DNA from 4 places in the Streptomyces sp. ICC4 genome. Region 3 is predicted to be linked to each of the others. Evidence: riboswitches for the same ligand, from Rfam matches in the RefSeq annotation. Region 3 holds a riboswitch; each other region holds the start of a gene.
The links. A riboswitch is a leader RNA that binds a small molecule or an ion and turns the genes downstream of it on or off. The one in region 3 is predicted to bind cobalamin.
Positions count from the first base shown of each region.

Region 1 (7,326 bases), 200 kb from region 3:
TTCAGCTTCTGCTCGCCGAGCGCGGCACGGATGACGTCCAGGTCGCGCGCGATGTTCGGCGTGGTCATGAACGGCAGCATCTCGCCGCTGCGCTCCTTGCAGCCGTCCGCGTACTCGGCCGCCAGCTTGCGCTGGGCGCGCTTGTCGGCCTCGCTGTCCGGGACCGGGTCGGCCTTGGGGGCCTTGACGTACTCCTGCGGGTCGATGCAGGAGATCGGCGCGGAGTGGCCGACGCCGCGCGGGTCGAAGCCCACGAAGTCGTACGCCTTGGCCGTGTTGACCCACAGCGGGCTCTGGGTGGTGACGCGGCGCGGGAAGCGCATGCCGGAGCCGCCGGGGCCGCCCGGGTTGTAGATGAGCGCGCCCTGGCGCTCGCCCTTGGTGCCGGTGCTGACGGCGCGGTCGAGCGCCAGGTCGATCGTCTTGCCGAAGGGCTTGGTGTAGTCCAGCGGGACCTTCACGTAGCCGCACTGGATGGGCGGGGCGAAGCCCCAGTCGGCCGGACAGTCCTTCCAGTCGATCCCGGTGCGCGCGGCGCGGGCGGCCGCGATCTGCGTGCCGATCGCCTCGGCGACCCCGTGGTCGCGGCCGGACGGGAAGGCCTCGGAGGCCGACGCGGACGGGGCGAGCAGCAGGCTCGCCGCCAGCGTGCCGGTGATCAGTGTGGCGGCGCTCCCCAGCGCCGCGTTGCGTATCACGTGGTTGTTCCCCCTGCGTCATCTGCCGCCGTGGGCGGCGTGGTTCTTGCGGTCGGATGCGTCGGCGTTCAGGGGGATACTTTCGCCTGATCAGGAGCGGGCGACAGAGCGGGGACCGGTTCTTTGCCAACCCGATATCCGGAAATGGGTGTACCGCTGAGCGGTGCCTGGTTCGTCCCGGGTCCGGCCGGGGCCGGCCGGAGCGTCACCAACCGTAGGCGCGGCAGGCCTCGTCGAGGAGTTCGCGCAGCCGCAGGGCGTCCGGGGCCAGGGCCGTGACCAGCACCGCGGGCCCGGCCAGCGGTGCGGCCGAGGCGAACTCCCCGAGCATCCGGGCCCGCGGCGGGGCCGCCGCGAACTCCGGGTCCACGATGAGGAGCTGACCGACCGCCCGGTGGCCCGCGAGCCCCGCCGGGCCGTCCCAGCCTCCGGGCGCTCCGGGTCCGCACGCCAGCTCCTGGTCCAGCAACGGCCGCCCCGCCCGGGTCACGGTGAGCCGGCTGCGCAGCAGGCCCGGGGGCTCCGCCGTGCGGCCTAGGACCTGCTCCTCGCGCAGCAGGAGGCGGGCGGTGGGGGCGAGTTCGGCGCGGGTGCGCACCCGCAGGTCGCTTCCGCGCACGCAGACGAGCGGCTCCGGCAGCCAGCGCACCGCCGCCCGGTCCGCCAGCGCGAGCCGTACGTCGTACCGCGCGGGCTCGCCGCGGCGGCCGGGCAGGGCCAGGGTGGCCGCGGCCGAGCGCAGCACGAGCCGGGCGCCGGGGCCGGCCTCGGCTTCGACCGTGAGGTGGTCGCCGCCGAGGGGCGCGCTCATGGCGCCGACCAGCATGACCCCGGCTTCGGCTCCCTCGCCCCGGGTGCGGCGCAGGGCGAGCGGGCCCTCACCGGCCAGCAGCGGCAGGGCGGTGGAGCCGCGCCCGTCGGCCACGGCACGGATCCGGGCGGTGGCGCGCAGGCCGGTCGGGCTCGCCCGGTGCGCCTGGCCCGGCTGGCCCGCCTGGTGCGCCGGGCCGGGCGCCGGTGCCCGGGGCGGGGCTTCGGCGGGGGCCGCGCCGGCCCCCGTACGGCTCATGCGCCGGTCCAGGCGGCGATCCGCTCGCGCACCCACGCCGCCACCGGGGCCACGCCGTCCCCGCCGCGCAGGGACTGGAAGGTGACGGGCAGTTCGCCGCGCTGCTCGGCCGCGTCGCGGGCCATCCGGTCGAGGTCGGAGCCGACGTGGGGGGCGAGGTCGGTCTTGTTGACGACGAGGAGGTCGGCGGTGGTGACGCCGGGGCCGCCCTTGCGGGGGATGTCGTCGCCGCCGGCCACGTCGATGACGAAGATCTGCGCGTCAACGAGGCCCCGGGAGAAGGTGGCGGTGAGGTTGTCGCCGCCGGACTCCACGAGGATCAGGTCGAGCGGGCCGCTCTCCCGGAAGGCCTCTTCCAGCTCCTCCACGGCCTCGAGGTTGGCGGAGATGTCGTCGCGGATCGCGGTGTGCGGGCAGGCTCCGGTCTCGACGGCGCTGATCCGCTCGGGCGGCAGGACCGCCTCGCGGAGCAGGAACTCCGCGTCCTCGCGGGTGTAGATGTCGTTGGTGACCACGGCCATGGACAGCTCGGCGCGCAGGGCCCGGCACAGGGCGGCGACGGTGGCGGTCTTGCCGGAGCCGACGGGGCCGCCGAGGCCGATGCGCAGGGCGCGGCGGGTGCCGTCCGGCCGCGTGGGCTCGGCGCTGTGGGTGTGGCGGTGCGGGAAGGTCCCCTCCTGTCTCTTATTCCCCCCCGACCCCGCCGCCCATCCACTCCCGCTATCTGTGCTCGGGGTTCGGGAAGTCGAAGCGGCAGCCCGCGTCCCACAGGGAGCGCTGGTTGCCGTGCGCCGGCATCCCGCCGGACCGCTTGAGCAGGGCCGCCAGGTGCATCAGGTTCCAGCTCATGAAGGCGGTGTTGCGGTTGGTGAAGTCGTTCTCGGGGCCGCCGGAACCGGGGTCCAGGTACGAGGGCCCGGGCCCGGCCTCGCCGATCCAGCCGGCGTCGGCCTGCGGCGGGATCGCGTAGCCCAGGTGCTGGAGGCTGTACAGGATGTTCATGGCGCAGTGTTTGACGCCGTCCTCGTTGCCGGTGATCAGTGCTCCGCCGACGCGCCCGTAGTAGGCGTACTGGCCCTGCTCGTTGAGGATCGAGGAGCAGGCGTAGAGCCGCTCGATGACCTGCTTCATCACCGAGCTGTTGTCCCCGAGCCAGATCGGGCCGCACAGCACGAGGATGTCGGCGTCCATGATCTGGCTGTAGAGGACCGGCCACTGGTCGCCCTCCCAGCCGTGGTCGGTCATGTCGGGCCAGACGCCGGTGGCGATGTCGTGGTCGACCGCCCGGATGAGCGAGGTCCGGACGCCCGCCGCGTGCATCACTGCGCGGCTCTTGTCGATCAGGCCCTCGGTGTTGCTGGGCTCGGGCGAGCGTTTGAGCGTGCAGTTGACGTAGACGGCGCTCAGGCCGGAGTAGTCGGGGACGTTCGCGGTATCGGTGTCGTCGGCCACCCGCCCAGCCTTGCCGCGGCCGGCCGCGGCCGCCACCGGACCGCACCCGTCCGGTGCCCGTCCGGTGCCCGCCCGCGCGGACCGCCGCGCAGCGCGGGGCCGGCCGGCCCGAGGTGCCCGTCGCCGTCGAGGCCGTACGGGCGGAACGGCGCGCGACACGGGGCAGCCGGTCTCCGGCGGCCGCGGACCGGCGGAACTCCCTTTTCGCGCGAGGCCATTGAGGCAGTCGGCAGCCGCACGGACACGGGGAGTGACAGCCAACCGGAATCCGGCCGCCCGTGGGTGTGATCGGGGCGGGTTGGTACCGGTCCGCGCGTCCGACTAGGGTCAGCGGGCCTTGGTGTTCGGGAAACCGGTGTGAAACCGGTGCGGCCCTCGCCACTGTGATCGGGAAGTCCGGCTCCACTCCTGCGGGAAAGCCACTGGGCTGCGCGGGAGGTTCCGTGCTGCCCGGGAAGGCGGAGCCAGGACGGCAACCCGTGAGCCAGGAGACCGGCCGGGGCGCGTTGTCCATCCACGAGGTGCTGGAGAGGTCTCCCCACTCATGCATATAGCCGAGGGGTTCCTACCCCCGTTGCACGCGGTCGCCTGGGGCGCCGCGTCCGCTCCCTTCGTCGTCCACGGCGTCCGCTCGCTCACCCGCGAGGTGAAGGCGAACCCGGAGAGCACGCTGCTGCTCGGCGCGTCCGGAGCATTCACTTTCGTCCTGTCCGCCCTGAAGATCCCCTCGGTGACGGGCAGTTGCTCGCACCCCACCGGCACGGGGCTCGGGGCGATCCTGTTCCGGCCGCCGATCATGGCGGTGCTCGGCACGATCACCCTGCTCTTCCAGGCCCTGCTGCTGGCCCACGGCGGGCTCACCACCCTCGGCGCCAACGTCTTCTCGATGGCCGTCGCGGGCCCCTGGGCGGGCTACGCCGTCTACCGGCTGCTGCGGAAGTTCGGCCTCCCGCTGATGGTGACCGTCTTCTTCGGAGCCTTCTTCGCGGACCTGGTCACCTACTGCGTCACCAGCGTGCAGCTCGCGCTGGCCTTCCCGGACCCGGCCACCGGACTCCTCGGGGCGCTCGCGAAGTTCGGCGGGATCTTCGCGGTCACGCAGATTCCGCTGGCCGTGAGCGAGGGCCTGCTGACCGTCCTGGTGATGCGGCTGCTGATGCAGGCGAGCAAGTCGGACCTGGTCCGGCTGGGTGTCGCGAAGCTGACGTCCGCCCGCAGCGAAGAGAAGGCGGCGGTCTGATGAGCGGCATGTCCAAGAACGCGAAGATCAACGCCCTGCTGCTGCTCCTGGTGGCGGCGCTGGCCGTCCTCCCGGTCGCGCTGGGGATGGGCGACCACAAGGAGGAGCCCTTCACCGGCGCCGACGCGCAGGCCGAGACGGCGATCACCGAGCTGAAGCCGGACTACGAGCCCTGGTTCACCCCGCTCTACGAGCCCCCCTCGGGCGAGATCGAGTCCGCGCTGTTCGCCCTGCAGGCGGCGCTGGGCGCGGGCGTGCTCGCGTACTACTTCGGTGTCCGCAAGGGCCGCCGCCAGGGCGCGGCCGCCGCCCCCGCTGCCGCCGCTGCCGCCGCCGCTCCGGCCACCGCCCCGGAGGCGTAGGCGGGTGCTGCCGATCGACGTGGCCGCGCACAGCAGCCGCTGGCGCGGCCGGCACCCGCTGGAGAAGGCCCTGCTCGGGATCGGGCTGACGGTCACCGCCGTGTGCCTGCCGCCCTGGCCGGGCGGGCCGCTGGTGGCCGTCGCCACCCTCGCCGTACTGCTCGGCCCGGCGGGGGTGGCCGGGCGGCAGCTGTGGCGGGCCTTCCGCATCCCCCTCGGTTTCTGCTTCACCGGGGCGCTGCCGCTGCTCTTCGCGGTCGGCGGCCCGACGGGGCCGCTCTCGCTGGCGCCCGACGGCCCCCGGCACGCCGCCGAACTGCTCCTGCGGACCTCGGCGGCCTCGCTCGGGCTGCTGCTGTTCGCCTTCACCACGCCGGTCTCCGACGTGCTCCCCCGGCTGGTCCGGGCCGGGGTGCCGGCCCCCGTGGTGGACGTGGCCCTGGTCATGTACCGGATCGGCTTCCTGCTCCTCGACTCCATGGCCCAGGTCCGCCGGGCCCAGGCCGCCCGCCTCGGGCACACCGGCCGGGCGGCGGTGTGGCGCTCCCTGGCCGGGCTCGCCGCGACCTCCTTCGTACGGGCCTTCGACCGCGCGGCCAGGCTCCAGGCGGGGCTGGCCGGGCGCGGCTACGACGGCGCGCTGCGGGTCCTCGTACCGGAGGCGGCCCTGTCGTGGCGCTTCCTCGCGGCCTCGGGCGCCCTGCTGGCGGGCCTGACCACCCTGACCCTCACCCTGAAGGGGCTCTACCTGTGAACCCGTCGCTGAACCCGGTGGTGGAACTGACCGGCGCGGGCTACGCCTACGAGGACGGTCCGGCGGTCCTGACCAGCGTGGACTTCGCCATCGCGCCGGGCCGGGCGCTGGTCCTGCTGGGCCGCAACGGCAGCGGCAAGACCACGCTGATGCGCCTGCTGAGCGGGGGCCTGCGGCCCGGCACGGGCGCGCTGCGGCTCGACGGCGCGGACGTCTCGTACGGCCGCGCCGGCCTGACCCGGCTGCGCACGTCCGTCCAGCTGGTGGTGCAGGACCCGGACGACCAGCTCTTCGCGGCCTCGGTCGAACAGGACGTGTCCTTCGGCCCGATGAACCTGGGGCTGCCCGCGCCGGAGGTCCGCGCCCGGGTGGACGCGGCGCTGGCCGCCCTGGACATCACCGCGCTCCGGGACCGCCCCACCCACCTGCTGTCCTACGGCCAGCGCAAGCGCGCGGCGATCGCGGGGGCGGTGGCGATGGCGCCGCGCGTGCTGATCCTGGACGAGCCGACGGCCGGCCTCGACCCGGACGGCCAGGAGCGGCTGCTGGCCGTCCTCGCGGGGCTCCAGGCCTCCGGCACGACGGTGGTCATGGCCACCCACGATGTGGACCTGGCGGTCCGCTGGGCCGACGACGCGGCGGTCCTGACCCCGTCGGGCATCCGCTTCGGCCCGGCCGGGACCCTCCTGTCGGACCCCTCGCTGCTCGCCTCGGCGGGCCTGCGCCCGGCCTGGTCCCCGGCGGTGACGGCCGTCCTGCGCGCGCACGGCCTGCTTGCCGCGGATGCTCCCGGGCCCCGCGATCCGCAGGCGCTGGCCGCCTGGCGGTAGACAGGTTCGCCGCCAGGGGCGCCGGGTGCACCGGAGCGGCAGCGGCGGCGACCCGGGATCGCGGTCCTGGAGCTCCCGCAAACCTAGGATGGCCGCATGTCGCTGCCGCACGCCATCCTCACCGCCCTGCTCGAGAAGCCCTCGTCGGGGCTGGAGCTGACCCGGCGGTTCGACAAGTCGATCGGGTACTTCTGGTCCGCGACGCACCAGCAGATCTACCGGGAGCTCGGCCGGCTGGAGGACGCCGGGCTGATCCGGGCGCTGCCCAGCGAGGTGCCCGTGCGGGGGCAGAAGAAGCAGTACGAGGTGCTGCCCGCCGGGAGCGGGGAGCTGGCCCGGTGGGTCGCGCAGAGCCAGGACCCGAAGCCGGTGCGCGATCCCCTGCTGCTGCGGATCCGGGCGGCCGCGGTGGTCGGGCCGCAGGGCCTGGCCGCGGAGCTGCGGCGCCATCTGGAGCTGCACCGGGCCCAGTTGGCCGTGTACGAGTCCATCGAGGAGAAGGACTTCCCGGCCGGCCGGGACGCCGAGGAGGACCGGTTGCGGCGGGTCGTGCTCCACGCGGGAACCGGTCTGGAGACCTTCTGGCTGCGCTGGCTGGAGGAGGCCCTCGCCGAGGTGGAGGGCACGGCCGGGCCGCAGGCCTGACGTGCTCCCCCGGCCCGGCGCGCCGACCCGGGGGCTGTGCGGGGCTTACTTGTTCAGCGAGGCCCAGAACTCGTCGAAGCTCAGCAGGCCGTCGGAGTTCGCGTCCTTGGAGGCGATCACGGCCTCCGCGACCGGTCCGGTGACGAACGGGTCGCCCATCGCCGCCATCGCCGAACGGAACTCGTCGGCCGTCACGAAGCCGTCACCGTTCACGTCGAACTTGCCGAACGTCGTCCGTGCGCTCTCGATGTCCGCCACTGGGTCCACCCCTTCTTG
Region 1 covers NZ_CP030286.1:5,111,400-5,118,725, reverse strand. Annotated here, with positions in the region: gene DRB89_RS23850 (alpha/beta hydrolase) at 1-698, opposite strand, end outside; gene DRB89_RS23845 (urease accessory protein UreD) at 904-1,767, opposite strand; partial or broken gene ureG (urease accessory protein UreG) at 1,764-2,435, opposite strand; gene DRB89_RS23835 (flavodoxin family protein) at 2,488-3,219, opposite strand; cobalamin riboswitch at 3,541-3,735, shown strand; gene DRB89_RS23830 (energy-coupling factor ABC transporter permease) at 3,764-4,459, shown strand; gene DRB89_RS23825 (energy-coupling factor ABC transporter substrate-binding protein) at 4,468-4,821, shown strand; gene cbiQ (cobalt ECF transporter T component CbiQ) at 4,826-5,575, shown strand; gene DRB89_RS23815 (ATP-binding cassette domain-containing protein) at 5,572-6,405, shown strand; gene DRB89_RS23810 (PadR family transcriptional regulator) at 6,502-7,050, shown strand; gene DRB89_RS23805 (EF-hand domain-containing protein) at 7,096-7,308, opposite strand.
Region 1: it holds a riboswitch for cobalamin, as region 3 does, so the genes downstream of both, DRB89_RS23830 (energy-coupling factor ABC transporter permease) here and DRB89_RS24810 (aldehyde dehydrogenase family protein) in region 3, are expected to answer to the same signal.

Region 2 (7,326 bases), 550 kb from region 3:
CGCCCCGGGTCTCCCCGGTCCCGCGCACCGTGCGCCGGCGCTCTGCCCGTACCCGGTACGCCCCCGGCGTCTTCTCCATCTCCATGGCCTTCTCTCTGTCCTTACTTGGCACGCGCCACCGCTGCTCGTGGTGACGTGAGAGGCACTGTGACCTGCGAAGAGGACAGGAAGCCGTACAGGTTTCCTCCACGCCTGCCTGGAGCAGGAGCCGGAGCACCAGGCGGCGGAGGCCGACCGCTCCAGGCGTACAGACGGAGAGCGGATACGAGGACGTCGCAGGGGCTGGCCGGCTACCCGGAGGACTTCAGGCGGTCGACGCCGCAGATTTCGCAGGCGCTCACACCTGACTCTGCGAGGACGACCCGCGCCTCATCACCACTCAGGACTGCGCCGCCATCAGCGGGAAGCCAGCAGCCGGCATGGTGAACCGTCCGGGCGCCGGGAACCAGGCCTCCTGGACACACGATCCAGCGGTCTCCGGAGGGCGGCCAGACCCCTTCGACGTACGCCGAACTGGACGGTCCACGGACGGCAGCCTGCACCGTTCCCCGGGTACGGACGGCACGGTAGGAGACGCCCGCCAGGGGCCGCACGTGAGTGGAGGGCAGCGTGATCTGATGCTCCGCGGCCTCGACGACTCCGCCGTCCCGCTCCTGCCACACCGTGAGCGTCACCTCGCCCAGCCACGCACCTGCAGGGGACCTGGTCCATCCCCGCAGCCCGCCGACCAGCGCCTGCCCGTCCGGCAGCAGCACCCTGACCGGGGGCGGGCCCTCCGCGTCGTTGCCCCTCACACCGCGCGGGCCCGGCGCAGCAGCTCGGTACGCCGAGCAGGCGAGCATCCGGGAGCCGCCCAGTAGGGGTGGGCGGCCAGCACGCCGGACAGGTCGATGAGCCGGCGACGCAGGTCTGTGGAGCCCTGTGTAGGGGTGAGCCGGGCGAGCGCCTCGTAGGTGCGGATCCACTCGTGCTGGAGGCGGATCAGGTCGTGGGGGAAAAGCGGAGCCATCTCCTCAGTAGCTCACATGTTCGATTTCAAGGGCAAGGTGACATCTCTGGATGACAGGCCATTGACCCTGTTGGGTCCAATGGGTCTGATGTCATCTGATCAGTTACGGAAGGCACGGCGGAGCCCACCCCAGGGCTCCGGGGTGGGCTCCGTCCTCGTTCGTGTGGTTGGCCTCCAGAGGGTGCTGGGGGGCGCTACGGTGCCGGAATGAGTGAGCCCTTCGCCTCGGGCGAGGACCATCCGGCGTGCGGGATCTGCCCCTCGAAGCGGCTGCCGCGCGAGGCCTTCGTGGTCTACGACCGGCCGTCCTGGGAGTGCCCGTTCAACCCGGCCGACGGCTGGCGCTACACCGCCGACGGCACCCCGGCCTGTGTCCACCCGCACAAGATCGGGGTGGAGCCGGACCGGATCGCACCGCCGCCGAAGCCGATCGCGCTGGACGACGAGCCGGCGGCTACGCCGCGGCCGCGAAGGCGATGGCTGCCTTCTTTCCTCGCTCGGTGATGCCGATCTCGGCGTAGAGGCCGTCCAGGATCCGGCGGCGGCGCTCGGTCTCGCCGGCGTCGATCCAGAACCGTTCGTTCACCGGGCCGAAGGCCGCGCGGTAGCACTGGTGGGTGAAGTCGCCCGGGACCCAGGTTCCGCCGGACATCCCGTCCTCCATGTCCGTGGCGTGGACGAAGAGGATGCCGGTCCGCCTCTGGATGCGGGACATGACGGTGAACTGGGCGATCAGCGCGTGCGACATGACGTCGACCGGGACCGGCAGCGCAAGTTCGGCGGCCTTCTCGTCGAGGCCGGTGAGCTCGTACATCGCGGACTTCAGCGCCATGGCGCGCATCGTCTCAACGAACAGTGCCGGGGCGTCCGCGAAGGCGTCGTAGCGGTCGATGACGGTGTACCCGAAGCAGTCGGTCCAGTCGCTGTTGTACTTCGCGCAGCTCTCCCACAGGCGGCCGAATTCGGGGTCGGCCTCCCAGACGGCGAGGATCTCCCGGGCTCGTTGGGCGACGGTCTCGGGCTGGATGACGGTGGTCATGGAGGTGCCCTCTCTGCGGTCGGATGTGGTGCCCGTACGCCCGTGGTCGGGCTGGTACGGCGGTGCTGGGCTCCACACCCGGGGTCGGTCGTCCGCCCGGGTGCGGAGCGGTCAGGGGGCCCCGTGGGGTTCGATGTTGCCCACGGCGGTCGGCAGCTCGCGGCCGCCGGTCTCGGGGAGGATGTAGGCGCGGCGGGTCCAGTGCGGGCCGGTGTGGGTGTCGACTTCCTCGAGGACGACGGCCATCAGTTCGCCCTCGGTGCCGGAGGCGATGTCGCGGACCCGGTGGCCCAGCAGCGGGTGTTCCTCGCGGCCCAGGGCGAGCTCGGCCTTCTCCTTCACGCTTCGCCCCCGTCGGTGGCGCTCTCCTGCTCCTCGTCCTGGTCGCCGAGGAAGCGGGCAAGGCCACGGTCCGCGCGGGCCAGCAGCTCGGGGGAGGGGGTGCCGTAGGCGGGCTGTGCCAGGGTCCACTGGGTGGGCTCCGGGCTGTTGGTGGGTGCGCTCATCAGGGGGCCTCCGTGCTGCCGGTGGAATCCCAACACCCTTGAAGCTAGGGATCCGGACAGAGGCCGCTCAACGTTCTTGCGGAAAATTGCGGACCTTCACCCGTGCGCTGCGGCGGCCCGCTGGATCAGGGCGATGGCGCCGGCCCCGTAGACGGCGGTTGCGGCGAGGTCGGCGAAGGCCTGCTCGTAGGTGGCGACCTCGCCGGGCGCGGTGATGGTGACCCGTGCGGACAGCAGCTCGATGCCGACCTGGACGTCGTCGTAGATGGTGAAGGACTCCATCGACCACAGCGGCCGCGGGGCGCGGGTGGCGACCACGCCGAGGGAGATCTGCGGCAGCCTGGCGAGCTCGGCCAAGTGCTCCAGCTGGGCGGCAATGGTCTCCGGGGCGGCGATGCGGGAGTGCAGAACGGATTCCTCGATGAGGAAGGCGAACTGGCGGCCGCGCTTGTGCAGGACCCTGGACCGCTTCACCCGGGCCGCCGCTGCGGCCTCGACGTCGTCGGCAGCACCGTGGAACGTGCCGTACGCGGTGATGACGGCGGCCGCGTACTCGGGTGTCTGCAGCAGGCCGGGGACGACGTGGGAGCAGTACACGCGGAAGGCGCGGGTGCGCTCGACCAGGGGGACGATCTCCTTCTGCAGGCTGGCCAGCCCGGCCCGGTTCAGGCGCTTCCACTCCACGTACATGGAGGTGGCGCTGCGGGCGGCGGCGATCAGGTCCTCGGCCTGGCCGTCGGCGCCGCAGGCCGTACACCAGGCGCGGATGTCGGCGTCGGAGGGCAGGGCCCTGGTGTTCTCGATCCGGGAGGTCTTCGCCGGGTGCCAGCCGCACGCGACCGAGAGCTGGTGGCCGGCCAGACCCGCGTCCAGGCGAAGGTGCCGCAGGCGCGTGGCGAGCGCGGTGCGGGCGGCCTGGGCACTGGACAGGGGCGAGGTCATCAGCGTGTTGCTCCGGCTAGGGCTTGTAGTCCTCGTAGGGGACGGCGCGTTCCCACACGGCCGTGAACGCGGCCGCGCACAGTGCGGCGACGGTGGGGTCGTCGGACATTTCTCCTCCGGCGGGGGTGCCGTTGCCGGTGAAGTGGTTCCAGCGGATGAGGCGGCCGTCGATCAGCCAGAAGTCGTTGCCGGGGAGCGCGATGTCGGAGGCGTGGCGGCGGGGCAGGTAGCGGATCTCCTCGCCGGCCGCGATGTTCACCACCGCCCCGGCGTGGCTGTACTCCGAGTAGTCCGACAGCGGCTCGGAGACGATCCGGGCCCGCCGCACGGTCACCCCGCGGGCGACGGTGCGGCGGACCAGGCCGGTCCAGAACGCCCAGTAGTCCGAGTCGGGGTCGGTGTTGCGGGTACCGGTGGTCAGCCAGTCGGCGAAGCCGGCGGACTCCGCCGCGACTCCGTACCCGTCGCGCATCTCCAGGTGGAGGGCAGAGTGCTGGGCGCCGTCCAGCAGGACGTCAAAGCCCGGCACGACGTCGTTCTGCTTCATCGCACGCCTCCCTCAACAGCGCCGCCATCCGCGCGGGGATCCGTACGACGCCCTCGGTAGGCGGGATCGATCCCGTCTTCAGGCACTGGGCGAGCAGCGCCTCATCCGCATTCCAGCCCTGGATGACCACGTCAGCCGTGTCCTCGTCGACCCACACCGTCGGGCACTGCCCGGTGTCGGAGTCCGGGTCGATACCGATGAACCGTAGTGCCATGACAGCCTCCTGCATCGCTCTGCTTGCGGGAAATTGCGCTCATCCCAGTGGAGCAGGAAGCCGGGCTCGCCGACCAGAGAACGACCCGAACGCGTGCCTGGAGCCCTTCCTGGACAACCGGATCGGGTCCACCGACGCGCGTCGGCCGGGCATCCATGAACGGATCGGTTGATGGACGGCACGGCCTGTAGAATCAGGCTGTTGGACGACGCAGGGAAATCCGGTGCGAATCCGGAACTGTCCCGCAACGGTATCCGCCCCAACTGGGTGGGGAGTCCGAGGACCTGCCGACCAAGAGTGCCGTGCGACGTGCCCGGCTCTTCTCGGCTGGGCTTCGGGACGCACCTCAAGAACCATGATCCGTGATGGATCGGACGGCTTTGCTGTCCAACCCCGAGTCTCTCCACAGAAGAGCTGAGGTCTGCGTACGCAGACGAGTCGCCGCCGTTCGACGGCGGTCACAGCTTGGAGGAACTTCGTGACCATTCAGATCGCCCCGCTGGCGGCCCTGCTCATCGTGGTGGCCTTCGCCATCGGCATCGTGGTCTTCAAGTACACGGCGAAAAGCCAAGGGGCCGACGGCCGTGGCGACCTGGTGGCGTCGATCGCCTCCGGGGCGGCCGTGGCCACCCTCCTTGGGCTTCTGCTGACCCCTGGGTTCGGACAGGAGGCCCCGGCGCGCTCCGAAGTGCCCGAGGCAAACCCGGGTTCAGCCAAGCCCATCCGGTAGCGCTCGCGGGGGTGGCTGGTCTCAGGCGATGTCTTCGCAGTCGGAGAGGATCTCCTGGTTGCTGCGGACCTTGAGCCAGATCTCGGCGGTGGCGGGCACCACGGTGTCGCCGGACGTGGCGACCACCGAGGCGACGTCCCGTACGGCCTCGGGGCTCAGCCTCCAGTCCCGGGTGACGTGGCTCTCGGGGCAGGTGATCCAGGCGTCGGCCCCGCGCGCGGTGAACGTCAGACCTGTGCGGGCGTCGCACTCGCGGCAGAGCGCCGGCATCCGAGACCAGTGCCCCGATGAGGAGTCGGTGAAGACCGCTGTCCCGGCGGTACGCACCTCGTACTGCTCCGTGTCCATGCGCGCCTCCCGTTGCTGGTCTTCGTGTCCGCGTACATCATCCTCGTCGTGGCCCGAGTTGGTGCACCCCTCGGTCAGACGGCCCGTCACCCCTGCTGCGAGACTGCGGCGGTGAGCACCACGCAACGCCGCCCTCTCGGGCACGGTCCGGTTCCACTCGACGACGACCAGGCGCTCCGCGCTGTCCGTGGCCGGACCGCTGCGGAGAGGGCCGCCGAGGAGACTCCCCAGCAGCCCGCCCCGCAGACCGAGACCACGGCCGCGACCGTGCGGCGCAGCCTCGGGGCCGGCCCCCGGGCCTGAGGTCACAGACTCATGCTCGGCCCTGACTGCGTCTGCGTCGGCGCGCTGTAGGACGGCGGGTCGTACTGCGCGGCCTCCCGCTGCTGCCTGCGCTGCTCGGCGGCTGCGGCGGCCTGTCGCTGCTGCTCGACCAGGCGGGCGCTGGTCTCCTGCTCGTGCAGCTGGGGGAACTTCCCGGCGATCTGCTGGCGCCGGGCCTGTTCGGTCTGCGCGAGCTGGGCGTGGCCGCTCCAGTAGACGGCCTGCTCCCCGGACTTCACGGCGTCCCCGTGGAGGCCAGCAGCCTTCCGCTCGTTGATGGCGTCGATGTCCTGGGCGCGCTGGGGCAGGGCGGCCCGCATCTGGGCCAGCTTCTCGCCGAGCTCGTGGGCCTCCCGGGGCGGGTAGCTGGTCGCCCCGAGCAGCTGGGCGTACTTGCTGCTGCGGACGGTCTCCCACGCCGCGTCCTTCGCGTCACGGCTCGCTTGCCGGGCCCGCTGGACCTCCGCGTCGCCTTCCAGGGCCTGCCCGAGGTGGTGCCCGCTCAGCTCCTGGACCTCCTTGCGGCTGGTGCCGGCCAGGCGCAGGGCGAGCCAGCGGGCGTTGCGGTACTTGTCGACCTCCCGGAGGATCTCCCGGGCCTCCTTGGCCTTGTCGGCTGCCCGCTCGGCGTTCTCGGCCTCCCTGAGGTGGGTGCCCAGCAGTTCCACGGCGGTGTGCAGTACGGCGTCGGCGTCCTTAGCCCACTGCTGTCCGGAGGTGGTGCCGGTGGCTGCCTCCCGGTCGAGGCGGGCCCGGAACGCCTCGTGTGCCTCGCGGGCTTTGGTCGCCTTCTCCCTGTAGTCCTCGGCCCGGGTGCCGAAGTAGGTGATGTTCTGCGCGAGCTCCTGGTCGGTCCGCAGCCCGTAGGGCCGTGAGGTCGCGGCGGGAACCTCCCGCATCTCGCGGTCCAGCTGCAGCTGGGCGAGCTGGGCCGTCTGCTCGGGGCTGAGCGCGGCCGGACTCTCCTGGGCAGCAACCTCGACGTCCGCCTGCGGTGGCGCGGCCTCCTGCTGGGCCTGAGCGACCTGGGCGGCGAGCTTGTCCGCGAGGGCGGCCTGGCGGTCGGCGTCGCGCCGGCTCTTCGCCTCCGCCATCCTCTGCACGGACGCCGACTTGGACCGCGCGGCGCGAGCGGAGACCACACGCCGGGCGTTGGCATCCGCTTCTTCCCGGGCCTGCGCGACGGTGCGTTCGGCGGCCTTGTCCTGGCGTTCGGCTGGCTCCGGTTCGGCTTGGCGCAGGGAGGCCGCGGCGCCGTCGCGGGCGGCCACGTGCTCGACCTGCTGGGGCAGGCGCACCGGCTCCGGCGCGGCCCGCAGCTCGTCCGAGATCATCCCGTCCGGGCTCGACTGGCCCAGGTACTTCGCGAAGGACTGGATGGCGCGCTCAAGGAGCTCGGTCTCGGAGCGCGCGGCGCCGAGGCGGGCCTGGGTGGCCCGGTCCTCGATGGCCTGCAAGGGGAGCCAGATGTGGTTGGCCTGCCGGGCGCGGGTGATGCCCGGGTACGTCGCGAACGCGTTCGCGCCGAGCCCGTACATCAGTGAGGTGTCGCACGTGAGCCCCTGAGAGGCCGCGACGGTCATCGCGTACCCGAGGGAGAGCGAGCCGGACGCGATGTCCTCGGGCTTCATCCACGCCGACTCGTTCCTCCAGCCGGACTCCGCCGT
Region 2 covers NZ_CP030286.1:4,759,623-4,766,948, forward strand. Annotated here, with positions in the region: gene DRB89_RS22040 (hypothetical protein) at 1-85, opposite strand, end outside; gene DRB89_RS22050 (hypothetical protein) at 791-1,009, opposite strand; gene DRB89_RS22055 (hypothetical protein) at 1,217-1,513, shown strand; gene DRB89_RS22060 (hypothetical protein) at 1,464-2,048, opposite strand; gene DRB89_RS22065 (hypothetical protein) at 2,160-2,390, opposite strand; gene DRB89_RS43775 (hypothetical protein) at 2,387-2,554, opposite strand; gene DRB89_RS22070 (helix-turn-helix transcriptional regulator) at 2,651-3,496, opposite strand; gene DRB89_RS22075 (DUF6879 family protein) at 3,513-4,043, opposite strand; gene DRB89_RS22080 (hypothetical protein) at 4,012-4,257, opposite strand; cobalamin riboswitch at 4,417-4,564, shown strand; gene DRB89_RS22085 (hypothetical protein) at 4,736-4,987, shown strand; gene DRB89_RS22090 (hypothetical protein) at 5,009-5,335, opposite strand; gene DRB89_RS22095 (hypothetical protein) at 5,447-5,638, shown strand; gene mobF (MobF family relaxase) at 5,641-7,326, opposite strand, start outside.
Region 2: it holds a riboswitch for cobalamin, as region 3 does, so the genes downstream of both, DRB89_RS22085 (hypothetical protein) here and DRB89_RS24810 (aldehyde dehydrogenase family protein) in region 3, are expected to answer to the same signal.

Region 3 (7,326 bases):
GCGGGCGGCCGCCGGAACTCGGGCGCGTCGGTGTAGTCGTACAGCCCGCTGCGCATCTCCAGCAGCTCGGCGAGGGTGATCCTCGCGCCGTTGGGCACACCCGGCACGTAGTCGGACACCGGGTCGGTGAGGCGGACCTTGCCGTCCTGGACGAGGAGTTGGATCAGCGCCGAGGTCATGGTCTTGGAGCAGCTGTGTTGCACGGCGTCTTGAGGTGTCAGATCCGGTGGGCGCCGTTCCGGTACCCGTGGGTACGGGTACCGGGGGCGCCCCCGCTAAGCAATCGATACGAAACGGATCGTTGCGTCATCAGTGTGCGGCTGGACCGGGACGCTGTCAACACGAGACGTAGCGTTGCACTCGGATAGAGTCGGTCCGTGCCCCCCGCGATCCGCAGCGAACAGTCCCGTCAGGCCATCATCGAGGCCGCTGTCGGCCTCTGCGCCGAGCGGGGTTTCGCCTCGATCACGATCGAGGGGATCGCGGCCCGAGCGGGTGTCGGCAAGACGACCATCTACCGGTGGTGGCCGTCCAAAGCCGCCATCCTCATCGAGGGTGTCGAGAATGCTCGGGATGCCGCCGCCGGCTTTCCCGATACCGGTGACATCCGTGCGGATCTGGTCGCTCAAACCTCAAGCGTCATGCAACTGTTCAATACGGCGTTCGGCACGATCTGGCGCGGGCTGATCGGCGCCGCACAATCCGATGAGGACGCGGCGGAGGGGGTCACCCGCATCCTGCGGGTCTCCATCGACGCGTGTGTCGCCCGCCTCGCCAAAGCCCGCGACTCCGGGCAGATCCGCGCCGACCTCGACCTCGAAATGGCGGTCGAACTCCTCTACGGGCCGATCTACCACACCTGGCTCCTGCGCACCCGCCCCCTGCCGGAGGCGTACATGGAGACGGTCATCGCCACGCTCCTGCCCGCGCTGGTGCCACCGCCTGACAAGCCCGCCCCGTAGACCCGGCGGTCAGCGCTCCCCGGTAGCGGCGACGTCTTACCCCACACCCTCTCCCCCGCCCGGGCCGTCGGGGAACCGGGGAGCCGGACGCGGCCCGGCGGCCGGCGTTGGCCGGTCGTGTCCCGCGCTTGCCCCGAAATCGCCTGCCCTGCCAACACCCCTTCTGTGTAATGTCACATGGCATGATGATCTTCCGCCGCACGGCCCTCATCGCCGCCCTGCCCGGCGTCACCGCGGTCCTGCCTCCCGCGCGCGGGCACGCCGCCCTCCTTCTCCCCCGACGACGTCCGGGCCGCCGGCGGCCCGGACGTCGTCGGGGGAGAAGGAGGGCTTGCCCTGGGTGCCGCCGGTGTCGGTGCCGCCGAAGACCCAGGCGTCCACGTCGCCGGCCTTCGGGGTGCGCGACATGGCGCCGAGCGAGCTGTAGGTCCAGTTCTTCTGCCCCGGGGAGGCGATCCAGTACGACCAGTAGGCGGTGGCCTGCGGCGTGAGGACGCACTCCTCCTTGTCCGGAGTGGGGTACTGCGTACCGGAGTTGAAGGAGGCGTTGCCTATCCGGCAGATGAACCCGTCGCCGTCGTGGACGGTGCCCTCGGTCGTGAAGCGGCCGGTGCGCAGCAGCTCGAACCCGGTGGTCGGGGTGGTGTCACAGCCGCGCTCGACCTTGCCGCCGAAAGGGCCGAAGTCCACCGCCACGATGGCGCCCGTGGTGGCCGTGCACTGCTCGATCGGATCGGCGTTCGCGGAGGACGGAACCGTGAGGAAGGCCACTCCCGCACCGAGCGTCAGGAGGGACGCGGTCACGAGGGAGAGGAACCGCCGCCTCGTCCCCGACTGCCGTTTCGCCTGCTGTTCGGTCCCCACCGCGGCCCTCGTCTCTGCCGGGCGGCTGCGTGCGTGGCGAACTGCCCCCGCACGGCTTCCTGCGCCGTGGGGAGGCTGCGACGACCACACCGCAATCCGCGACGGCGCTCTTCGTACTGTGGCCCGGCTCCAGGCATTCCGGCTCACCCGGAACGAGCCCGGGCCTACGGTTGCGGGTCAGCGCCGGAATTCGACCGGCTTCCCCTGGTGCTGAGCAGTTATCAGCCGGAGTGCAACACGGATCTCGCCGACGCGTCAAGGTGGCACGAACCTCAGCCGGCCCGTCCCGGACGCCCGCCGCGCGCCCCGGTTCCCGGCGGCTGGCGGTCCCTTGATCACTCGGGTAGCGTCCAGGGCTGCCACATGGGGGAATCCGGTGAGATGCCGGAGCTGACGCGCAGCGGTGTGGGACGGCGGGGGCCGTCTCCGAGCCCGAATGCCCAAACGGCGATGCACTACAGGAAGCCGTACCACGCGTTCCGGACGGCGGCTCTCCGACCGGGCCCTTGCCGTGCCCCGCCGTGCCCTGCGGTGGTCACGTGCGGCCTGCGCGGGAGGAGCCGGCGTCCGCCGATTCCAGGAGCAGGCCATGTCCCGTCCCCGCACCTCCCGCCGCCTCGCGCTCGCGGTGCCCGCCACACTCGGCGCCTTCGCCCTCACGGTGCTGCCCGCCTCCGCGACCTCGTCGCCGGCGCAGCTGGCCACGTCCAAGACGAACGGTGTCGCCCACCTCAAGTCGCTTCAGGCGGCCGATGGTTCGTACGCCGGCTCCGGCCTGTCCAACGAGTGGGCGTTCAGCGCCCTCGCCGCCTCCGGCACCGCCGTCGTCGACGTCTACCCCGGCGGCGACACCACGAAGAACGCCCGCACGGTCTACCGCAACCTCCTCTCCACGGCGGGCTGGCCGCAGGCCTCCCCGGTGGTCACCGACTACGAGCGCGGCACCCTGAACGCGTACGCCGCGGGCATCGACCCGGCCCGCGTCTCGGCCTCGCGCAACCTCGTGGCGAACGTCTACTCCTACTGGCAGACGGCCGAGGCGGGCTACTTCGGCCCGTCGGGAAACTTCAACGGCACCGTCTTCGCGGCCCTTTCGCTGCGCGGGGCCAAGACCCAGGGCGGCGCGCAGCGCATCCCGCAGGCGCTGACCGACTCGATGGTCACCCGCATCCGCGCCAACCAGCACGTGGACGGCGGCTGGACCTTCCAGAAGGCGGAGGGCAACCCGACGGTCCTCAACTCCGCGAGCGACGTCGACATGACGGGCGCGGCCATGGCCGCCCTCTGCGTCTCCGGGGTCCCCAACACCGACGCGGACGTCGTCCAGGCGAAGAACTTCCTCAAGGGCACGCTCGTCTCGGGCACGGGCGCCTTCAACTCCCTCTACGGGGTCAACACCAGCTCGAACGGCTGGGGCGTCGCCGGCCTGAACGCCTGCGGATTCAACCCGCAGACCGGTGACTTCCTCACCGGCAGCGGCAAGACCCCGATCGACTTCCTGATCGCCAACCAGTACAACCCGGCCGGCGGCTTCAAGTACAAGCCCTCGGACGCCGTCCCGTCGGCCTACGCCTCCATCGACGCCCTGCGCGCCGTGGCCGGCGGCGGCTTCACGGCGGCCCCGCCCGTCCCGGTCACCCCCGGCGCCCCGCAGTGGGTCGCGCAGTCCGCCTTCACCGCCGGCACGGCCACCAAGCTGGCGCTGACCGTCGACGACGGCGCGGGCGGCCTCAAGGTCTGCTCGGTCGCCTTCACCCCGACCGCCGCGACCACCACCCTCGGCGACGTCCTCGCCGCCGCGACCGGCGCCGCCACCCCGTCCGGCTGCGTCACGAGCGTGACCCCGTCCTCGGGCACCGGGACGATCACCCACGTCAACGGCAAGGCCAACAACGGCGCGAACACCTGGAAGGTCAGCGTCGACGGCTCCGCCTCCGCCGGCGCGCTGCGCGAGAAGGTCATCAACGTGGGCGACACCATCGCCCTGCGCTGGGGCGCCTGATCCGCGGCCGGGTGCGGCCCCGCGGACGGGGCCGCACCCGGCACCGGCGCTCAGCCGTGGGTGAAGTGCGGCGGGCGCTTGTCCGCGAACGCCCGGGCAGGGTGAACCCCCGTCCGTCGACGACGAGTTCGGCGCCCTCGGTGGCTCCGATGCCGACGTAGCGCTCCCCCCGGTCGAGCGCGTCACGGCTGACCAGCGGCCCGAAGTCGGCCTCCGGATCGTCGGAGCGGCCGACGCGCAGGGGTACGGACGGACGGACCCGGTCGGGTGTGCCGCTGGGAGGGATCGTGAGAACTACGAGCGCGCGGACAGGTGGTGCGCGCGCTCCGCCGGATCACCAGGGTCGTGGGTACAAACCGGTGCCGTGCGTGTCTGCTCCATCCTCGTGGACAACACGGAACGTTCCGCGGCCGGTATCCCGACTCCCGGATCCCCGCGTGCCGCCCGCCTTCCCGGCAGACCTCGTCAGCGGCGTGTGGATGGCAGCACACTCCCCGGTCACAGTGGCGGGACCGTGCCGGATTCACACCGGCTTCCCTGTACCGCGGACCTTTGCCCACGAACATGTAGTTGGACGTCCTAGTAAATCCAGACCCCCTGCCGCGCCCCGGTCAGCGCTCACCGCTCCGCGACGGGATACGGGACGAAGGTGCTGCTGTTCTCGTCGATGGCCAGGGGTCGGCCCAGCGGCGGCACCGCGCGCTGCGGGCAGTCCAGGCGTTCGCAGAGCCGGCACCCCATGCCGATCGGGGTGGCGGCCGCCGTGTTGTCCAGATCGAGCCCGTCCGCGTACACGAGCCGGGAGGCGTGCCGGATCTCGCAGCCGAGGCCGATGGCGAAGGTCTTGCCCGGCTCGCCCCAGCCGCCCCGGTGCCGGGTGACGGCGCGGGCGGTCCACAGGTGGCGCTGACCGTCGGGCATGGCGGCGACCTGGACGTGGATGCGGCCGGGAGCGGCGAAGGACTCGTACACGTTCCACAGCGGGCAGGTGCCGCCCGCGCGGGAGAAGTGGAATCCGGTGGCGGACTGCCGCTTGGACATGTTCCCGGCCCGGTCCACACGGACGAAGGAGAACGGAACCCCGCGCAACCTGGGGCGTTGCAGGGTGCTGAGCCGGTGGCAGACCGTCTCGTACCCGAGGCCGAAGTGGTCGGTCAGCCGCTCGATGTCGTAGCGGAACTCCTCGGCGGCCGTGTGGAAGGCGCGGTACGGCAGGACCAGCGCGGCCGCGAAGTAGTTGGCGATGCCGATCCGGGCCAGGGGGTGCGCCTCGGACCCGGCCGGGAAGTCCTCCGCGGCCAGCCGGTCCAGCTCGTCCCCGTACTCCAGGAGGGCGAGCTGGGTGGCCATGCGGAAGGCCTGCTGCCCGGGGCGGAGCCGGTTCGACAGGTGCAGGACGCGGGAGCCGGCGTCGTAGTGGTGCAGCCGGTCGCAGTCCGCGGCGGTCCTGACCCCGTGCCGGTCCGCGAGGCGGCGGGTCAGGGCGCGGATGACGTCCCCGGGGCGGATGCCGATCTCGCGGGCCAGCTCCTCGGCCGCGAGATCGGTGTCGTGGAGGTAGTTCTGCCGGCGGTAGAAGAACTCGCGGATCTCCTCGTGGGGTGAACGCGGGGCCTGCGCCGGGCCGCCCCGGCCTTCGGCCGCGTCGGCGAGCCGCTCCGACAGGAGCTGGCCGCGCCGGCCCAGGTCCAGCAGGACCGCGGCGACCGCCGGCATCCGGGTGGCCAGTTCGGCCAGGTCGGAGGCGGAGACGCGGGCCTCGGCGACCTCGGTCGCCAGGGCCTCGCGCAGGTCCGCGACCATGCGGCTGGTGTCGCGCTCCGAGAAGAAGCCCGGATCGACCCCGAAGGCCTCGGTGAGCCGCAGCAGCACCGGGACGGTCAGCGGCCGGGAGTCGTGTTCCATCTGGTTCAGATAGCTGGGCGAGATGCCCAGCACCCTGGCCAGGTCGGCCTGCGTCATCCGCCGCTCCTCGCGCAGCCGCCGCAGCCGCACCCCCGCGTACGTCTTGCTCACCGGACTCCTCCACCGTCGGACGGGCCCGGTCAGCATACGAGGACCGCACGTGCCACGAGCCTTCGCAAACTTGGCAATTTCAGCCTCGAAGATTCGCACATCTTGGCAGACGTACCCGCTTGTTGGCACCCAGTGCCAATGCCAGAGTCTGTTCTGCGGCCAGCCGGAACCGGTGGCCGGAACGGACTCCGGACCACCGATTCATGCCCTGATTGCGGTGATCCGGTCAGCCCGCTCCCGGTAGATCGGCAGCATTGCTCAGCTCCGGCCCATGGGCGGGTCCGGTGGCCGCACCCTCTTATCCAGGCACAGAGTGCCAATGCGTGGATGCCTGTCGGGGCATCGGCGACGGCATTGGCAAGACAAGCGACGACGGAAACGGTGACGGTCATGGCAGAGGCGAACACGGCGGCGGCCAAGCAGCTCGAACAGCGCTGGGCGGACGACCCGCGCTGGGCGGGCATCGAGCGCACCCACTCGGCCGAGGACGTGGTCCGGCTCTCGGGCAGCGTCCGCGAGGAGCACACCCTGGCCCGGCGCGGCGCCGAGCGGCTGTGGCGGCAGCTGCACGAGCAGGACTACATCCACGCGCTGGGCGCGCTGACCGGCGGCCAGGCGGTCCAGCAGGTGCGGGCCGGCCTCCAGGCGATCTACCTCTCGGGCTGGCAGGTCGCGGCCGACGCGAACCAGGCCGGGCACACCTACCCGGACCAGAGCCTCTACCCGGTCAACTCGGTTCCCCAGGTGGTCCGTCGGATCAACAACGCGCTGCTGCGCGCCGACCAGATCGCCACCGCCGAGGGCGGCCACGACCGCACGGACTGGCTGGCGCCCATCGTCGCCGACGCCGAGGCCGGCTTCGGTGGGCCGCTGAACGCCTTCGAGCTGACCAAGGCCATGATCGCGGCGGGCGCGGCCGGCATCCACTACGAGGACCAGCTCGCCTCCGAGAAGAAGTGCGGCCACCTCGGCGGCAAGGTCCTCGTCCCGACGGCCCAGCACGTCCGCACGCTCAACGCGGCCCGGCTGGCCGCCGACATCGCCGATGTCCCCACCTTGATCATCGCCCGCACGGACGCCCTCGCGGCGAACCTGCTCACCAGCGATGTCGACGAGCGCGACGCACGGTTCACCACGGGGGAGCGCACGGCCGAGGGCTTCTACCGGGTGGAGCCGGGGATGGCCCCGGTGATCGCCCGCGGGCTCGCCTACGCCCCGTACGCCGACCTGATCTGGGTGGAGACCGGAACCCCGGACCTGGCACAGGCCCGCGAGTTCGCCGAGGCGATCCACGCGCGGTACCCCGACCAGATGCTCGCCTACAACTGCTCGCCCTCCTTCAACTGGAAGGCGGCCCTGGACGACGACCAGATCGCCAAGTTCCAGCGCGAGCTGGGGGCCATGGGCTACCGCTTCCAGTTCATCACGCTGGCCGGCTTCCACTCCCTCAACCACGGCATGTTCGACCTCGCCCGAGGCTAC
Region 3 covers NZ_CP030286.1:5,314,071-5,321,396, forward strand. Annotated here, with positions in the region: partial or broken gene DRB89_RS44860 (serine hydrolase domain-containing protein) at 1-179, opposite strand, end outside; gene DRB89_RS24795 (TetR/AcrR family transcriptional regulator) at 378-962, shown strand; partial or broken gene DRB89_RS24800 (peptidase) at 1,254-1,826, opposite strand; cobalamin riboswitch at 1,959-2,030, opposite strand; cobalamin riboswitch at 2,193-2,268, shown strand; gene DRB89_RS24805 (hypothetical protein) at 2,416-3,828, shown strand; partial or broken gene DRB89_RS24810 (aldehyde dehydrogenase family protein) at 3,920-4,090, opposite strand; cobalamin riboswitch at 4,219-4,397, opposite strand; gene DRB89_RS24815 (short-chain fatty acyl-CoA regulator family protein) at 4,447-5,844, opposite strand; gene aceA (isocitrate lyase) at 6,235-7,326, shown strand, end outside.

Region 4 (7,326 bases), 3.5 Mb from region 3:
TCCCTCCAGGCGTGGTCCAGCGGCGCCAGGATCCTGAGGGCAATGGCCCGCGGCCAGCGGGCAATAACCGGCCGAGTCGCCGGACGTCAGACGACCTGAGCAGGCGGAACCCTTCGATCGTCTGGATCTTGATTCCGAACGTCAAATGTTCTAACGTCGCGGGACTTCCCACCTTCCACCCGAAGAAGTGCCCATGCCTCGCCGATCGCCGGGCGAGATCAGGCTCCGGCTTTCACGCCGGGCCGACCAGGCTCCGCACCGACGGACAGCCGTGATCCGAGGGATCTCTGCGTCGACGAACGGGCAGCTTGCACACTTCGAGCGCAGTCGAGGTCTCCCGGTCGGCGAGGTCGCGCACGCGTTCCACCGATGGAGTTCCCTTGCCCGTAGGCCGAGGCGGGATCTCGCCCCGTTCTACGGATACGACCAGGGAAACCTCGAGTGCGGCTACTACAACGTCCGCACGCTGCTGGAGATAGTGCTCCACGCCCTCCCCAAAAGAGCGCGACGCGAACTGCACGCGCTCCTCGCTCCCGTGGACGCCCAGATCCTCCGACGCACGGCCCACAACCCCTTCGCTCCCCCCGACCTCCCCTGGTGGAAACGCCGAATCGAACTGTGACGCGGGGCCGTTGGGTTGGGGGCCGCCCGGGCCTGCCCGGTACTGCCTGCTCGTCGCACGGCCCAGCCCCTCGTCCCTCGCCCCTCGTCCCCCGCCCGCCGCTCGTCGCCTCGTAGGCTGGCCGCATGCTCTCCCTCCCGGCACAGGACCCGCTCGCCGTCGCCGTCACGTCGGCGATCCGGGCCGGCGACCTCGACGGACTCGGGCGGCTGCTGGCCGCGCACCCCGGGCTCGCCGGGGCCCGGATCGTGCGGCACGGCGAGGCGGCGGGCGAGCGCAGCCTGCTGCACATCGCCGTGGACTGGCCCGGGCACCGCCCCCGGACCGCGGAGGTGATCCGTACCCTCGTCGCGGCCGGCGCCGACCCGGGGGCCCGGTTCGGCGGCTCGCACGAGGAGACCCCGCTGCACTGGGCCGCGAGCAACGACGACGTCCCCGCGCTCGACGCCCTCGTCGAGGCGGGCGCCGACATCGAAGCCCCGGGCGCGGTGCTCGGCGGCGGCACTCCGCTGGCCGACGCGACCGGCTTCGGCCAGTGGCGCGCGGCGCGCCGCCTCCTGGACCTTGGGGCCCGCCCCACCCTGTGGGACGCGGCCGCCCTCGGACTGCTCGGCCCTGTAAGGGAGTTCGTCGCCGCGGGGGCGGATCCCGAGGAGGTCACCGAAGCCCTCTGGGGCGCGTGCCACGGGGGCCGACTGTCCACGGCCCGATACCTGCTGTCTCGAGGAGCGGACATCAACTGGATCGGCCACGGCTCCCTTACCCCCCTCGACGCTGCCCTGACCGGCGAGGACATCGCGCTCATCGACTGGCTCCGCTCCTGCGGCGCCCGATCCCGCGACGAAATTCTCGGCCGTCGACCACCGAATTGATTGGATCTCAGGCGGACGCCATGGCATGGTTGGACCCACCGAAGGGGTGTAGCTCAGCTGGTCAGAGCGCTGGTCTCCAAAACCAGATGTCGCAGGTTCGACTCCTGCCACCCCTGCAACGCGAGAAGTCCTGTGGCCCGGGCTCGACGACCAAGTCGTCGAGCCCGGGCCACAGGCGTTTCCGGGGCTCGGTGTGCGGTCTTGTACGCGGCGGGGATTCCCGGTATATGACGGGAGTTGATCGCGCTCAGGCGTGACGGAGATCCGGGGGGAACAGTTGCTCGGCGGACCCATCCCTGTGCCAGGCCATCTCGATCTGCCGCCCGATCGCCGGCGCCTCCTGCGGCGCTGGCTGCGCCTGTGGCGCTCGCGGAAGGCCCTGAAGGGGGTCACCCAGTGGATAGTGGACTGGGGACTGCCCATGGCCGTGTGCCTGGTGCTCCTGTACGTCTTCGCGGCGCGGGCGGGCAGCCCCAGCAGCGTGTACCGGGTGTTCACCCTGATCGACGCCCCGAAGCACGTGCTCCTGTGGCTGGCCTCGCTGGTCGGCTGGCTCCTGGTCCCGGCCATCATCGGTGGGTTCGCCGGCCATGTCATCGCCGAACGCATAAGCCGCGTGAAGTCGATCTCCACCAACACCCTCTTCCAGCGGCGAACGCTGCGTCAGCGGGTCCGCCTCCCCGGCCTCATAGACGATCTGGGGCCGTACTTCCACGGAACCCACGCACGGCAGGACTTCGTCGACACCTGGGTCCGGGTGGCGCACCGCAACGACTGGGTGAAGGCCCAGGACCACTGGGAGGTCTTCGTCAGGGACACGATGTCGACCCAGCAGTACGCTCATCTCGACCGGCACGAGTGCCTGCGGCAGGCGCAGAACACGGGCAAACTGGCCCTGGGCTTCACCGCTCGCGCGGGCCTCTGCATCGTGTGCGAAAGGAGGCGGTGATCCGTGCGCTCCGAGGACGCGGTCGAGATCGTGCGGGCCTCGCTCGCGCTGGCCCTTCCCACGGCCACGGCGGAGGGCGTCGCCCGGGCCGCGGAGACCATCATCCGGTGGGGGGCCGAGGGCGTCGCCGAGCAGCTCAACGCCCCGCTGACGGCCCGGATGCTGCTGGACATCCTGGAGGTGGCCGGAGTGGTCCACCAGGACTTCGACCCCGCCGAACCGGAGCGGTTCGTTCACGGAGTCGAGACCGCGGCGGAGTACCGGACCTGGTCCCGCACGGAGGGCATGGGCGCCCTCGCCTTCCTGCCCAGGCCCCCGGACGATCCGACGACACCGCACAACCCCGACGGCTCGCGACGGCCCGCGCCGTAGGGCCGATTCGGGTGCGGGCGTCGGCCGGGGTCACCCGTCTGGCAGAATCGTCCGAGTTATCCAGGCGGTGCAGGACAGGAAACCGGTGCGAATCCGGTGCGGTCCCGCCACTGTGACCGGAGCCCCGCGGGCGCCGGGAGTCAGACACTGACGCACCGCCTCTTCGATTCGACCGTTCGACCAGGGGACGCGGATCCCCCGGAGAGGCCTCGCCGTGCCGTCGTACCCCCGCGCCCTGCTGCGCGCACTCGTACCCGTCCCGCTCCTGATCACCCTCGCCGCGTGCGGGGACGTCGCCGGTACGCCGGACGCCGGCAGCCGGGCGATTTCCCCCGTCGCGCCCGCCGTGCCCGCCGTGGAGCCGCTCGTCTCCCTGCTGAGCACCCCCGTGACGCCCGGCCCGGTGCTCCAGGCCGGTCCGCCGACCGCGGGACCCGAGTACCTGGACCTGCCGCAGGCCGAGATCCCGGTGCAGACCGGGGCCCCGTGGACGGTGGAGCAGGCTCCGCAGGCCGCGGCGGCCCCCGAGCCGGCGCCCGTGCCTGAGCCCGTGGCGGCCGTCGTCGCCGCGGAGGCCCAGCCCGAGCCGCAGCCCGAGTCCCCGTCCGAGCCCCAGCCCGTCGTGGTCTTCGCGGCCCCCGAGCCCGTGGCCGAGCCCGCGCCCGAGCCGGCCCCCGCCGCCGTCGCCTTCACGGGCTCCGGGCCGGTCGAAGCCGAAGCCGAGGCCGCCGCGGAGCCCGAGGCCGAGGCCGAGCCCGTCGCCGCGGTCCCCGAGGCCGTCGTCGTACCGGCCCCCGAGCCCGCTCCGGAGCCCGAGCCGGTCGTGGAGCAGGCCGCGGAGCCCGAGCCGCAGCCCGCAGAAACGGTGGTTCAGGCCGCCGAGCCGACGCCGGAGCCCGAGGCCGTCGCGGCCGCGCCGGCCGAGGTACCGCTGGAGCCCGAGACCGCCTTCGAGCCCGCTGCCGAGCCCGCTGCCGAGCCCACCGCCGAGGCGGAAGCCGGCACCGGCCCCGCATCCGAGCCCGAAGGCGAACCGGCGCCGGAGCCGGAGCCGGAGACCGCCCCGGAGGCCGGGGCCACCGAGCCCGCGCCCGCGTACGCCGACGCCGAACGCGAGGCCGTGCTGCGCGTCATGCGCGAACGCCGTGACATCCGCAAGGGCTTCCGCAGCGACCCGATCCCGCACGAGGTGCTGCTCCGCGTGCTGGAGGCGGCCCACACCGCGCCCAGCGTCGGCCACTCCCAGCCGTGGGACTTCGTCGTCATCAAGTCGGCCGAGACCCGCCGCACGATGCACGAGCTCGCCGAGCTCCAGCGCGAGGCCTACGCGAAGTCGCTGCCCAAGGGCCGGGCCAAGCAGTTCAAGGAACTCAAGATCGAGGCCATCCTCGACACCCCGGTGAACATCGTCGTCACCGCCGACCCCACCCGGGGCGGCCGCCACACCCTCGGCCGCCACACCCAGCCGCAGATGGCCCCGTACTCCTCGGCCCTCGCCGTCGAGAACCTTTGGCTCGCCGCGCGCGCCGAGGGCCTGGGCGTCGGCTGGGTCAGCTTCTTCGACGAGCGCGAGATGGTCCGCGCGCTCGGCCTGCCGGAGCACCTGGAGGTCGTGGCGTACCTGTGCGTCGGGTACGTGGACGAGTTCCCCGACGAGCCCGAGCTCGCCCAGGCCGGCTGGTCCCAGCGCCGCCCCCTGTCCTGGGTCGTGCACGAGGAGACGTACGGGCGCCGCGCGCTGCCCGGCGAGGAGCCGCACGACCTGCTCTCGGAGACCGTCGCCGGCATCCGCCCGCTCGACGCGAAGGCCCTCGGCGAGGCCTGGGAGCGGCAGAAGCGCATGACGAAGCCGGCGGGCGCGCTCGGCATGCTCGAGATCATCTCGGCGCAGCTGGCCGGCCTGTCCCGGGTCTGCCCGCCGCCGATCCCGGAGCCGGCCGCCGTCGCGATCTTCGCGGGCGACCACGGCGTGCACGCCCAGGGCGTCACCCCGTGGCCCCAGGAGGTCACCATGCAGATGGTCGCCAACTTCCTCGGCGGCGGCGCGGTCTGCAACGCGTTCGCCAACCAGGTGGGCGCCGAGGTCTGCGTGATCGACGTCGGCGTCGCCGGGGACCTCCCGGCCACGCCGGGGCTGCTCCCGCGCAAGGTCCGCCCGGGCACGGCCGACCTCTCCGTCGGCCCGGCGATGACCCGCGAGGAAGCGGTCGCCGCCATCGAGGTCGGCATCGAGACGGCCCGCGACCTCGTCGCCGCGGGCAACAAGGCGCTGCTGACGGGCGAGATGGGCATCGCGAACACCACGGTGTCCGCGGCCCTGATCTCGGTCTTCACCGGTGTGGACCCGGCGGAGGTGACCGGCCGCGGCACCGGCATCAACGACGAGACGCACGCCCGCAAGGTCGAGGTGGTCCGCCGCGCCCTCGAGCTCCACCAGCCGGACCCGGCGGACCCGATCGGCGTGCTGGCGGCCATCGGCGGCCTGGAGCACGCGGCGATCGTCGGCCTCCTGCTCGGCGGCGCCTCCCTGCGCACGCCGGTCATCCTGGACGGCGTGAGCGCCGGCGCGGCCGCCCTGGTGGCCCGCGCCATCGCCCCGGAGTCCCTCTCCGCCTGCATCGCGGGCCACCGCAGCGCCGAGCCGGGCCACGTCGCGGCCCTGAACAAGCTCGGCCTGCGCCCCCTGGTCGACCTGGACCTCCGCCTCGGCGAGGGCACGGGCGGCCTGCTGGCCCTCCCGCTGGTCCAGAGCGCGGCCCGCGCGATGCACGAGGTGGCGACCTTCGACTCGGCAGGCGTGACCGAGAAGTAACCGGGCCCGACCGCGTGCAGCACCCCCAGATCGGCCGCCTGCGCCATCCTGGCCAGTCCGGCCCGCCGTTCCGCGTCCGGGTGGGGGAAGGGCCTGCGCAGGGCCGGATACAGCCCGACCAGGTCCGCGACCCGCCGCGCCGTCGCCATCCCGAGCGGTCCCTCCGCGAGCCGCGCGCCGAGCCGGGCCCGAGGTACGCCGTGCAGTGCGCCCGCGAGCACCCCCGCCAGCCGCGCCTCCCCGGACCTGCGCTCCGCCAACCCGTCGATCCGGTCGGCGACTTCGGCGACGATGCCCCCGACCGCATCCGCATCCGCATCCGCATCCGCATCCGCATCCGGAGCGGGCGCGAGCGCGAGCGCGGGCGCGTGCGCGGCCGCGTCGAAGCCCAGGGCGCCGAGCAGCCCCGCACCGTCGGGCTCCGCGCCCGACCGGACGTCCCACAGCGCGGCCTGCGGACCGAGTCCGTTCGGCACCACCGCCGCGTACATCCAGTGCGTGTCCGTGGCCACGTGACCACCCCGCACCCACTTGGCCACGCAGCGCCCGAAGTCGGAGCGGTCGAAGCCCGCCGCGGTGCGCACGACGTAGCCCTCCTGGCGTGCCGTGTCGATCCGCAGTCTGCGCAGCGCGCGCTCGTCGAAGACGCCCCGCCAGAGCACGCGGGGCCCCGGCACGCCGAGTTCGCGCAGGAAGCCCGCCGTCCGGTCCCAGTCCAGGCAGTGGTCGCCGTCCCACACGGAGAACCCGTAGAACCACGAGTCGAGTTGCTCGTACGCGAGCGAATGGCGGGCGTACACGTTCTCCCCGCAGACCCGCCGGCCGGCCGGTATCCGCGCCCCGATCCGGCTCTGCAGGCCCTTCACCCAGGCTCGCGAGGGATGGTGGCCCGAGTCGAGCGAGCGCGCGTGCAGGCCGTTGGAGTACAGGGTGGTGTTCTCCCCGTCGAGCTTCTCCGTGACCACGACCTCCCGGCCGGCCAGGGAGTCGAGCCGGGTGGTCCGCACGTCGTCGGAGCTCGCGCCCGGGGACCACGGCAGATGCGGGGTCCGGGGGTAGTGCGTGCGCATGGTCCGCTCCTGCTCGACGACGGTGGGTTCCGTCACTGTACGGAGGCCGAAAGCGGCCGGACCAGCGAATATCGGGAGCCCCCCCCGCCCGTCCGGCACCTCTCTTCCGTACCCGGCGGCAGTGTGCCGACGCACCCGCGCGCCGGCGCACTGCGCGTCGGCGCGGGCCCGGCTCAGTAGCCGATCGTGAACCGCTTGCCCGGGTGCGCGTCGCGCTCGATCTCGTCGACGAGGGCGACGGCGTAGTCCTCCGTGGAGATCAGGCTGTGGCCGTCGTCGTCCACGACGAGGTCGTCGCTCCCCAGCCGGTACGTTCCCGTCCGCTCGCCCGGCTCGATCCGGGCGGCCGGGCTCAGGCAGGTCCAGCGCACCTCGTCCGCCGGCACGGTCAGCAGGAAGTCGAGGGCGTCCCCGTGGGCGTGCATCACGGCGAGGACCGGCTCCGGGATCCCGGCCTGGTCCCAGACCAGCGGTCCGCCGGGGGTGCGCAGGGAGCCCGCGCCGCCGACGGTGACGACGCGCGGCCCGGGCCCGTCCGCGCCGAGCGCCTGGACGCCGCCGACCAGCGACTTGGCGGCGCTCACGAGCGTGCCGGGATCCCCGGGGCCGGGCCCGTAGGCGCTCACCAC
Region 4 covers NZ_CP030286.1:8,798,070-8,805,395, reverse strand. Annotated here, with positions in the region: gene DRB89_RS41470 (hypothetical protein) at 1-99, shown strand, start outside; gene DRB89_RS41465 (ankyrin repeat domain-containing protein) at 748-1,494, shown strand; tRNA gene DRB89_RS41460 (tRNA-Trp) at 1,537-1,610, shown strand; gene DRB89_RS41455 (DUF6313 family protein) at 1,793-2,443, shown strand; gene DRB89_RS41450 (hypothetical protein) at 2,447-2,815, shown strand; cobalamin riboswitch at 2,853-2,985, shown strand; gene cobT (nicotinate-nucleotide--dimethylbenzimidazole phosphoribosyltransferase) at 3,030-5,627, shown strand; partial or broken gene DRB89_RS41440 (RNA ligase family protein) at 5,636-6,697, opposite strand; gene DRB89_RS41435 (NAD(P)H-binding protein) at 6,871-7,326, opposite strand, start outside.
Region 4: it holds a riboswitch for cobalamin, as region 3 does, so the genes downstream of both, cobT (nicotinate-nucleotide--dimethylbenzimidazole phosphoribosyltransferase) here and DRB89_RS24810 (aldehyde dehydrogenase family protein) in region 3, are expected to answer to the same signal.